DNA from 3 places in the Trinickia caryophylli genome. Region 1 is predicted to be linked to each of the others. Evidence: riboswitches for the same ligand, from Rfam matches in the RefSeq annotation. Region 1 holds a riboswitch; each other region holds the start of a gene.

Region 1 (3,245 bases):
TTACCGTGCCTCGCCTTGCTCGAGCACGGCATCGAGCTGTTCGTTCATTTGCTGCATTGTACGCCGGATTTCCTCCGCGGGAAACGCTTCGCCATGGCGCACGCTTTCCTGCAGCCGGACCAGTTCCGATGCGAGCGAGAGCGCCGCCATCACGGCGATGCGATCGGTGCCGCGAATGTTGCTGTGGGCCCGAACCTTGGCCATCTCGGCATCAACTCGCGCAACGGCTTCGAGCAGGGCGGCCTCGGTTTCGGCCGAGCATGCGAGGCGGTACGTCTGGCCGAGAATCGAGGCTTCGATCTGTCTGGTCGTCATGCGTTTTCTCCGTGCTGAGCCGCTGCGCCGTTGGGCGCCGCCGCGTTCTCGCCGGACGGTGCGAGCAGATCGAGCTGGTTGTCGGCGTCGTACGCGCCCTTGCCGCGCGGCAGTTTTTCGAGAATCGCGTTGAGGCGGACCTGTGCATCGTCGATCTTCGCGAGCAACGTATCCCGTTCGACCTGCAGCGCGTTGCGTTCATCGCGCAAGAGCGCAAGCTCCGCGCGGGCGGTGTCGTTTTCCGCCCGCAGCTGGGCGAGTTGCTCTTCGAGCGCGTGACGGGCCTGCTGCTGGCGTTCGTTGATCGCGATCAGCCGGCCGATGTTCTGTGACAAAGTTTCGAGTTCGTTGAGCATCTGCTGCGTCCTCTAAAGACCTGCGCATTTTAGCGCGGAATACCGATGTGTCCGACCTCTGTCTCGTATCGAGACGTAACAGGGCGGTTTCGGCGCGAAAATAGGCACACGTCCCCCGTATTTTTGCAAACGATGCACGAGGCGCGCCAACGCGGCAGCCGCCAAATGCCAGTGCTTTTTGCCGATGGCGCGCGAAGCCGGTCATTCTTGACGCCCACACCCCCCGCTCCTACACTTGCGGCACTTTGGTGCTCGCGCGCTCGCCCTGATGCGCGCGGTTAAACGGGAAACAGGGAGCGAAGTCCGCCCGGACCAGCCAACCTGTGCTGCCCCCGCAACGGTAAGCGACATGCCGCGCTGCAATGCGCGGCGACTCCATTCAGTGCCACTGCGCCGCGAGGCGCGGGAAGGCGGATGCGAGCGGTCGCCAGCCCGGATACCGGCCAGAGCGGGGGCGTGCCGCCTTCGGCGGCCGAGCCGCCGCCAGCGCTGCGCCCGTGCCGATGCGGCTCGCGGGGAGCGGGCGGCATTCCGATCCCACAGGAAAACAAGATGATTCCCATGCCCTTCGCAAGGGTAGCCTTCGTCGCGCTCGCCGGCCTGCCGCTCGTTGCGCGTGCCCAGTCGGCGCTCGACTCCACGATGCCCACGCCTCGTCCCGTCTCGACAGACTCCGCGCCCGCCGCCTCACCGAGCGCGTCCGCTTCATCGGCCGTCGCCGCCACGTCCGCTGGCGAGACGGGGAACCCGCGCGCCGGCAAGCTCGCCCCGATCGTCGTGACGGCGCAGCGCTCGCCGCAGGCGCTGGCCGACGCGGTCCCGCAAACGACGCGCTTGAGCCGCGAGGATATCGACGATTCGGGCGCGACCGATCTCGCGGGCGTGCTCGCGCTTGCGCCCGGCGTGCAGATCGTCCGCAACGGCGGGCCCGGCGCGAATGCGGTTGCGCTGCTGCGCGGCGGCTCGGCCACCCAATCGCTTGTGCTCGTCGACGGCGTGCGTGTCGATTCGGTAAGCCTCGGACAAGCGCAGCTCGCACAGATTCCCGCCTCGCAGATCGATCATGTCGAAGTCGTCAACGGCGACGTATCGGCGCTCTACGGCTCGGGCGCGATGGGCGGCGTCGTGCAGGTATTCACGAAAGCGGGCGGCGACCATCCGCCGCGCTTTCATTTTTCGGCGGGCTATGGCAGTTACGGTACGCAAACGCAGCAAGCCGGCGTGGACGGCGCGCTCGACAAGGCGGGCAAGACGACGTTCAGCTTCGAGGTCGCGCGTTTGAAAAGCAATGGCTTTTCGTCGATCGATCCGCGGCTGGCTCCCAATGCGAATCCGAATGCGAACGGGTACCTGAACGAAAGCGTATCGGCCGCGCTGCGTCACAGATTCAATGACCGATGGGACGCCGGGGTGCGCTACTTCCAGTCGAACGGCAATGCGAGCTTCGACGACGCGTACGGGGTGCCGACCGACATCAACAACCTCTACAGCAAGGTAAGGCAGGCGTCGGTCTTCGCTAACGGCAAGCTCACCGATTGGTGGACGACGCATGTCACGCTCGCCGAAGGAGACGATCGCAGCATCCAGAAGAAGAACGGCGTCTACGACAATCGGTTCGATACCACCAATCGGCAATACACGTGGCAAAACGATTTTGCGCTGGCCGCAGGGCAAACCGCCCAGCTCGGCTACGAGCGACTCGATCAGCGCCTCGACTCGGACATCTTTTCGGCGCCGGCACGTCATGTGGACTCGGTCTTTGCCGGCTATACGGCGCGCTTCGGCGCAAGCCAGATTCAAGCCAACGTGCGGCGCGACCGCTACTCGGACTTCGGCAGCGCGAATACCTACTATCTGGGTTACGGCTACGACTTCACCGAGCACTGGAAGGCGATAGCGAGCTACTCGAGCGGGTTTCGCGCACCGAGCTTCGACGACCTCTACTATCCGGGCAGCGGCAACACATCGATCAGGCCCGAGCGCAGTCATTCGATCGAGGCGGCGTTGCAGTATGCGTCCGATTCGCTCGGCGTCGTGCGCCTGTCCGTCTTCCAGACGCGCTATACGGATCTCATCGACTATGTCTCTACCCAAGGCGGCCTTTACTATCTCGCCGAGAATGTCGGCCGCGCCAAGGTGCAGGGCGTCGAAGGCGCATGGAGCGGCCGGATCGGCGCCACGCGTGTGCGCACGTCGTTCACGGTGCAAAATCCTGTCGACGAAACGTCCGGCAAGGACCTCAACCGCCGGGCAAGGCACTTCGCCACGCTGTCCGCGAACCGCGATCTCGGTGCGTGGCGCATCGGCGGACAGTGGCGCGTCTCCGGCGTGCGGCAAGACAGCGGCAGACCGCTCGGCGGTTACGGCGTGGTCGACTTGTCGGCGCGCTACCGCATCACGAAAGCTTGGTACGTGTCCGCGCAAATCGAGAATCTTTTCGACAAGCCCTATGAATTCGCCTATTCCTACAACACACCGAGACGCAGCGCATTCGTCACACTCGGTTGGCAACAGCAGTGACGCCGCGCGCGGCCAGAGCCAGAGCGGGCGCCATGTTCCGCTGAGCCACGCGCG
Region 2 (3,245 bases), on a different replicon from region 1:
AAGTGGCCGTGGCACAACTGCCCGTCGTATAGCCGCTGCGCAGCGGGCGCGATTCCTCAGGCGTCTCGTCGCGCATCGTCGTTCGTCATGTGGCTGGCACGGGCCGGGACAGGAGCCGGCTCGCACGGCTTCGTCACCTCGTAAAGCGTGACCGGCAACGCCTGGCGCCAGGTTTCGAATCCGCCGAGCGGCTGGGCGTGCGCCAGCGCGATGCGGGTCAGCGTGCCGCCATGTTGCGCGCGCCACGCCACGAGCGCGGCTTCCCCTTCGAGCGTCACGGCGTTGGCGACCAGCCGCCCACCCGCGCGCAGCCTCTCCCAGCAGGCGTCGAGCACGCCCGGCGTCGTCACGCCGCCGCCAACGAACACGGCATCGGGTTCGGGCAGTGCAGCGAGCGCCTCGGGCGCGTGGCCCGCGACGAGCTCCAGCGCCGGTACCCCGAGTGCATCGCGATTGCGCTCGATAAAGCCCTGCCGCGCGGGATCGGCCTCGACCGCGATCGCGCGGCAGCTCGGATGCGCACGCATCCATTCGATGCCGATCGACCCGCAGCCGGCGCCGACGTCCCACAACAGCGCACCCGGCAGCGGTGCCAGACGCGCGAGCGCGATCGCACGCACGTCCCGCTTCGTCAGTTGGCCGTCATTGAAAAATGCCTGATCGGGCAAGCCGCTCGTAAGCGGCAGCGAAACGGCCGACGCCGCGCCGCCGACGCGGCACTCGAGCGCGACGAGATTGAGTCTCGCCACCTCGGCGCGTTCGCGCGCCTGCGCCGTCGTTTCGGTCCACCGCTCGGCCGGGCCGCCCAGATGCTCGAACACGTGCATGGCTGTGGCGCCGAAGCCGCGCGCGTTCAGCAAATCCGCCACTTCCGCCGGCGAATGGCCATCGCGGCTCAGCACGAGAAGCCGCGCGCCATCGCGCACATGCGCATTGAGCGTGGCCAATGGCCGCCCGACGAGCGAAACGACGGCCACGTCCTGCAAGGGCCAGCCGAGCCGGGCTGCCGCGAGCGACGGCGAAGAGGCCGACGGCAGCACCGCGAATTCCTCGCGCGGCAGTGCGCGTGCGAGCGTGGCGCCCACGCCGTGAAGCATCGGATCGCCGCTTGCGAGCACGCATACCGGCGCGCCGCGCAGCGCGAGCACCGGGGCAATGTCGAACGGCCGCGGCCAGCGCTCGCGCCGCGCGCGAAGCCGCGCCGGCAGCATCGCCAGATGGCGCTCGCCGCCCACGATCACCGACGCATCGAGCAACGCCCGGCGCGCCGCGCGGCCAAGCCCGCCAAATCCGTCTTCGCCGATCCCTACCACCGTAAGCCAGGCCGGCATTGCATTCATCCTTGCATCGGGTCTGTTTACTTTACGTATCCACGCACGAAACACGCGTGCGCGGCACGCGCGCCGTTTCGCCGTGTTCGCCGTGTTCGCCGTGTTCGCGAAAAGGGGCATAATACCGCTTCGCCGGTGCCCCTCGGGGCTGAAAAGGGAACACAGCCGAGCTGTGGCTGCCCCCGCAACTGTATGCAGCGAGTCCGCGCCTCATGCGCCACTGGCCGTCTTCGAGGCGGACCGGGAAGGCCGGCGCCGGTCGACGACCTGCAAGCCAGGAGACCTGCCGGCCAAAACTTTCGCGCAAGCCGATACCGGGCGGGGTGAACCGGTGCCGCGTCCTTCTCTCCGGGAGACGGGCCGAGCCACTGCGCGACGCAACGGTGCGCCGCGCGCATGATCTCTTGAACCAGGATCCGTCTTTCATTGTCCGGCCTTCGGCCTGCCCCGCGCTCGCACGCATCGTTGCGGCGCGCGATGGCGGACTGTGCCGCATCAAGCTGCCGGGCGGCGAACTGAGCGCGGCGCAGGCCGTGGCGGTTGCCGATGCGGCGCGCGCGCACGCGTCGGGCGTCATCGAACTGACGAATCGCGCCAATCTCCAGTTGCGCGGCGTGCGGCCCGGCCAGGAGCGTGCACTCGTCGCGCGCTTGCTCGATGCCGGGCTCGGGCCGCTGCGGCCCGACGGCACGAGCACTGCCGGCGCACACGCCGGGCCCGACGAGCGTGGCCCGGAAGGCGGCGAAGGCCAGGAAGGACTCGGTGCGCGCCTCGCCGCCGCCGACGACGTACGCAACGTGATGACGAGCCCCACTGCCGGGCGCGACGAAGCGTCGATCGTCGACACGAGGCCGCTCGCCGCCGAACTTCTCGCTCTGCTCCAAAGCGAGCCGCGCTTTGCCTCGCTTTCGCCGAAGTTTGCCGTGCTGCTCGACGGCGGCGAGCGCCTTGCGGCCGTCGACCATCCGCACGACGTCTGGCTTTGCGCGATGCCGCCAGACGCCGGCGAACCGCTGTACGCATTCGGTCTGGCCGGCCAGCCGTCGACGCCCGCGGACTACGCACTCGGTGCCGTATCGCATGCGAACGCCGCGGCATTTGTTCGGGCGTTGCTGCACACGTTCCTGGACCTGGCCGGCCCCGACGAAACGCGCATGCGCCACGTCCTGAACCGGCATGGCCTCGACGCCGTGCTGCATCGTCTCGCGCTGCGCTTCGACGGGCCGCTGCGCCGCGGTGTCGATATCTCCGCATGGCGACGCGATCGCGCCGATGCGTCGCTGCGTTTCGGCACTCATCGGCAAAAGCAGGCCGGCCGCTGGTACGTCGGCGGCCAGCCGCCGTTAGGCCGGATCGACTCCTCGACGCTGCATGCGCTCGCGCAGCTCGCGAGCGTGCATGGTAACGGCACGCTGCGCATCACCCCATGGCAAGGGGTTCTCTTGCCCGACATTGCGGAGCAGGCGGTACCTCCCCTCGAAACGGGCCTCGATACGCTCGGCTTCATACGCGACGCAGGGCATCCGCTTGCGCGCCTGATCGCCTGTGCCGGCTCGAGCGGTTGCGCCAAGAGCCTTGCCGATACGAAAGCGGATGCGCTTTCGCTCGCGCGATCGCTGCCCGCAAGCGTGCACGTCCATCTGACCGGCTGTATTCGCTCCTGCGCCGCGGCACATTGCGCGCCCTACACGCTGCTCGCAGTCGCGCCCGGGCGCTACGACCTTCACCGGCGCGAAGACGCATCGCCCGCCGCCCCGCATCGCGGCGGCGCCGATTGCGCGCACCGCTTCGGCACGCGCATCGCCTCGCATCTGACCATAGACGAAGCCGCCGATCGCCTGCGCGCGGCGGACCAACCTCATCCGAACCATGCTTGACTATCTCCGCGACGGCCAGGCGATCTATCGCGAATCG
Region 3 (3,245 bases), on a different replicon from region 1:
GGGCCCGGCATGCCTCGTCGCCGACCATCCAAAGATCGAGCGAGAGGACCGGGGCGCCGCTTGCTCGGGACAGGATCGTCGGATCGAGGAAATCGGGGCCTGCCTTGAACACGCGCACGCGCCGGCCTTGCCGCCGGTGGAGCCGGGCGAGGCCGGCCGTGATCGTCGTCTTGCCCTGTCCCGACGCCGGCGCGCCGATCAGCAGGGCGGGGCAGGCGGGCATGTTCAGAACTCCACGCCGCGCTGCGCCTTGACGCCCTGCTCGCGATAGGGGTGCTTGACGAGGCGCATCTCGGTGACGAGGTCGGCCGCCTCCACGAGCGCATCGGGCGCGTGGCGCCCCGTTACGACCACATGCAACATCGGATCGCGCGCCTGCAATGCGGCGAGTACCTCGTCGAGCGGCAGATATTCATACTTGAGCACCGTATTCAGTTCGTCGAGGATCACCATTCGGCAGGTGCCGCTCTCGATCATCCTCAGCGCCTCGTTCCAGCCCTTGCGCGCCGTCGCTATGTCGGCTTCGCGATTCTGTGTGTTCCAGGTGTAGCCGTCGCCCATCGTCACGAAATCGCATTGCGGGTGCGCGCCGAGAAAGTCGCGCTCGGACGTATGCAGCGCGCCCTTGATGAACTGCACGACGCCGATGCGCTCGCCGTGCCCGAGCATGCGCACCGCCATGCCGAACGCTGCCGTGCTCTTGCCCTTGCCGTTGCCGGTGTGCACGATCAGCAAGCCCTTTTCGGTCGTGGCGGCCGCCTGCTTTTTCTCGTGGCCTGCGCGGCGCCGCTCGGTCATGCGCTGGTGCGATTCGGGGTCCGTCTTCATGCGCTGAAGTCCTTGAAATTCGTGGGTTGTATGGGGCTGTCGATCGCACGTGCGACCGGCCACGCGGCCACGGCCACGGTGACGCCCGCGCGTGCCTGCTTACGCACGACGAGGGTGCCGCCGGGCGCCGCGAGCAGCGCGCAAGGCTCGCAGACCGCCGTGGCGCCGACGTGCAGTTGCGCTGCGGCCGAACCTGCGGGCAAGCCGTATGCGTCGGCACATGCGCTGACGGCGTTCGCTTCGAAGGTCACGAGCGGCAGCCGGTAGCGCGCGCAGAACGCGAGCAGGCCCGGCTCTCCCGCTTTCGCATCGAGCGTCGCGACGCAACGCACCGCACGTATCGTACGAGCGGCGAGCGCCGCCAACACGGCTGCCTCGATTTGCGCGAGGGATGCGCCGCGCCGGCATCCGATGCCGACGGCAAAGCGCGCGTGCGGCTCCGGACTGGCCGGCTCGTCGCTCGAAAGCGCGGTTGCAGGCGGCTGTCCAGTCGTCATATCGGTGGATCGTCAGGAGTGAAGGCCATGCCCGCCCACACAGGGGCGAGATGCGGCCGATACGATAGCACAGCGGTCGGCCGCCATTTCTTGACGAATCGCGACGAAGGCACCTACACTCGCAACCGATCTGGTGCTCGCGCGCGCTTTTCCTGCGCGCGCAGTTAAACGGGAAACAGAAGCTCGCCGCGGCTCTCCTGCGCGGCAGGGCGAAACTGTGCTGCCCCCGCAACGGTAGGCGAGCGCATCGCATGACGCGATGCAGAGCCGGCTTCTATGCATGTGCGCAAGGCCGCCCATGCAGATGACCACTGCGCAAGAAACAACATTACTCGCGCGGGAAGGTGAAGCGGCGCTCTCGTCAGCCCGGATACCGGCCAGAGCGGAGGACAGGCGCTGCGGGTAGGCGGCGCGACTGTCACGACTTCCCTGTCTTCGGCATCGATCGCCGGCGCTTCCCGCTGCCCGCTCGCCGTGTTTCCGGTTCGACGCTCAGGCGTGCGCCCGCGCATGCCGCGGCGGTGCGCATCGGGCCAGCGCGCGTGGCACGTGGGACGCGTCGGGCGTCGGTGAGGCCGGGCGCAGCGGAGTCGATTTCATCATGCATCGATCGTCACAGGCGCCGACCGTGCTTCATTCCTTTCTTGAATTGTTCAACGACAGCCCCGCCGCTCCGCGGCGCAAAGTCATCGGCATTTATGCCGTGGTGCTGGCCTTCAATCTCGGCGCGTGGGCATGGGCCTTCGTTGCCTTCCATGCGCAGCCGGTGCTGCTCGGCACGGCACTGCTCGCCTATACGTTCGGCCTGCGGCACGCCGTCGACGCCGATCATATCGCCGCCATCGACAACGTCACGCGCAAGCTGCTGCAGGAGCGCCGCAATCCGCTCGGCGCCGGCTTTTTCTTTTCGCTCGGGCACTCGAGCGTGGTCGTGGCGATGTCGATCGCGGTGGCCTTGACGGCCGCCACGCTGACGACGCATTTCTCCGATTTCAAGGCGGTGGGCGGCATCATCAGTACGAGCGTATCGGCGTTTTTCCTGCTCGTGCTCGCCGCCGCCAACATGATGATTCTCGTCTCCGTGTGGCGCGCGTTTCGCGCCGCGCGCCGCGGCGAGCCGCTTGTCGAGGAGGATCTCGACCTGCTGCTCGGCAACCGCGGGTTTCTCGCGCGCCTGTTCCGGCCGCTTTTCAAGCTCGCGTCGCGAAGCTGGCATCTTTATCCGATCGGGCTGCTGTTCGGCTTCAGCTTCGACACGGCCACAGAGGTCGCGCTTTTCGGTATCTCCGCGACACAGGCCGCGGGCGGGCTCTCGATCTGGTCGATCGTGGCCTTGCCGCTGCTCTTCACGGCCGGCATGTCGCTCGTCGATACCACCGACGGCATTCTCATGACGGGTGCCTATCGCTGGGCGTTCGTGCGGCCCATCCGCAAGATCTACTACAACCTGACGATCACCTTCGTTTCCGTCGTGGTCGCACTCGTGATCGGCTGCGTGGAAGTGCTCGCGCTCGTCGCATCGCGGTTGCAACTGAAAGGCGGCTTTTGGGAATTCGTCGGCAACATCGCGGATCATTTCGGTGTGCTCGGCTATTTCGTCATCGGCATTTTCATCGTCAGCTGGGCCGTGTCGGCGCTCATCTATCGCCTCATGCGGTACGACGAGATCGACGTGACGCTGTCCGCCTGAGCGCCTGACAGCCTGAGCGCAGGCTCTCCCGCGCATCATTCATTCGAGGTCCTTCATGCAGCAGACATCCATGCGCAAGATTCCCGTCACGATCGTCACGGGCTTCCTCGGCAGCGGCAAGACCACCTTGCTGCGCCATATCCTTCGGCATGCGGGCGGTTTGCGCATCGCCGTCATCGTCAACGAGTTCGGCGAGCTCGGCATAGACGGCGAGATTCTGCGCGGCTGCG

The links. A riboswitch is a leader RNA that binds a small molecule or an ion and turns the genes downstream of it on or off. The one in region 1 is predicted to bind cobalamin.
Region 2: linked by a shared signal. The riboswitch ahead of cobG (precorrin-3B synthase) and the one ahead of U0034_RS14395 (TonB-dependent receptor plug domain-containing protein) in region 1 are both predicted to bind cobalamin.
Region 3: linked by a shared signal. The riboswitch ahead of U0034_RS19535 (HoxN/HupN/NixA family nickel/cobalt transporter) and the one ahead of U0034_RS14395 (TonB-dependent receptor plug domain-containing protein) in region 1 are both predicted to bind cobalamin.

The regions. Positions count from the first base shown of each region.
Region 1 is NZ_CP139970.1:3,175,184-3,178,428, forward strand. Features, by position in the region: gene U0034_RS14385 (cell division protein ZapA) at 1-315, opposite strand; gene U0034_RS14390 (ATPase) at 312-671, opposite strand; cobalamin riboswitch at 901-1,133, shown strand; gene U0034_RS14395 (TonB-dependent receptor plug domain-containing protein) at 1,227-3,191, shown strand.
Region 2 is NZ_CP139971.1:49,924-53,168, reverse strand. Features, by position in the region: gene U0034_RS19585 (cobalt-precorrin-5B (C(1))-methyltransferase) at 1-76, opposite strand, end outside; gene cbiE (precorrin-6y C5,15-methyltransferase (decarboxylating) subunit CbiE) at 57-1,331, opposite strand; cobalamin riboswitch at 1,448-1,636, shown strand; gene cobG (precorrin-3B synthase) at 1,736-3,208, shown strand; gene U0034_RS19570 (precorrin-8X methylmutase) at 3,201-3,245, shown strand, end outside.
Region 3 is NZ_CP139971.1:36,728-39,972, forward strand. Features, by position in the region: gene U0034_RS19520 (cobyrinate a,c-diamide synthase) at 1-223, opposite strand, end outside; gene cobO (cob(I)yrinic acid a,c-diamide adenosyltransferase) at 226-828, opposite strand; gene U0034_RS19530 (cobalamin biosynthesis protein) at 825-1,325, opposite strand; cobalamin riboswitch at 1,440-1,721, shown strand; gene U0034_RS19535 (HoxN/HupN/NixA family nickel/cobalt transporter) at 1,954-3,015, shown strand; gene cobW (cobalamin biosynthesis protein CobW) at 3,071-3,245, shown strand, end outside.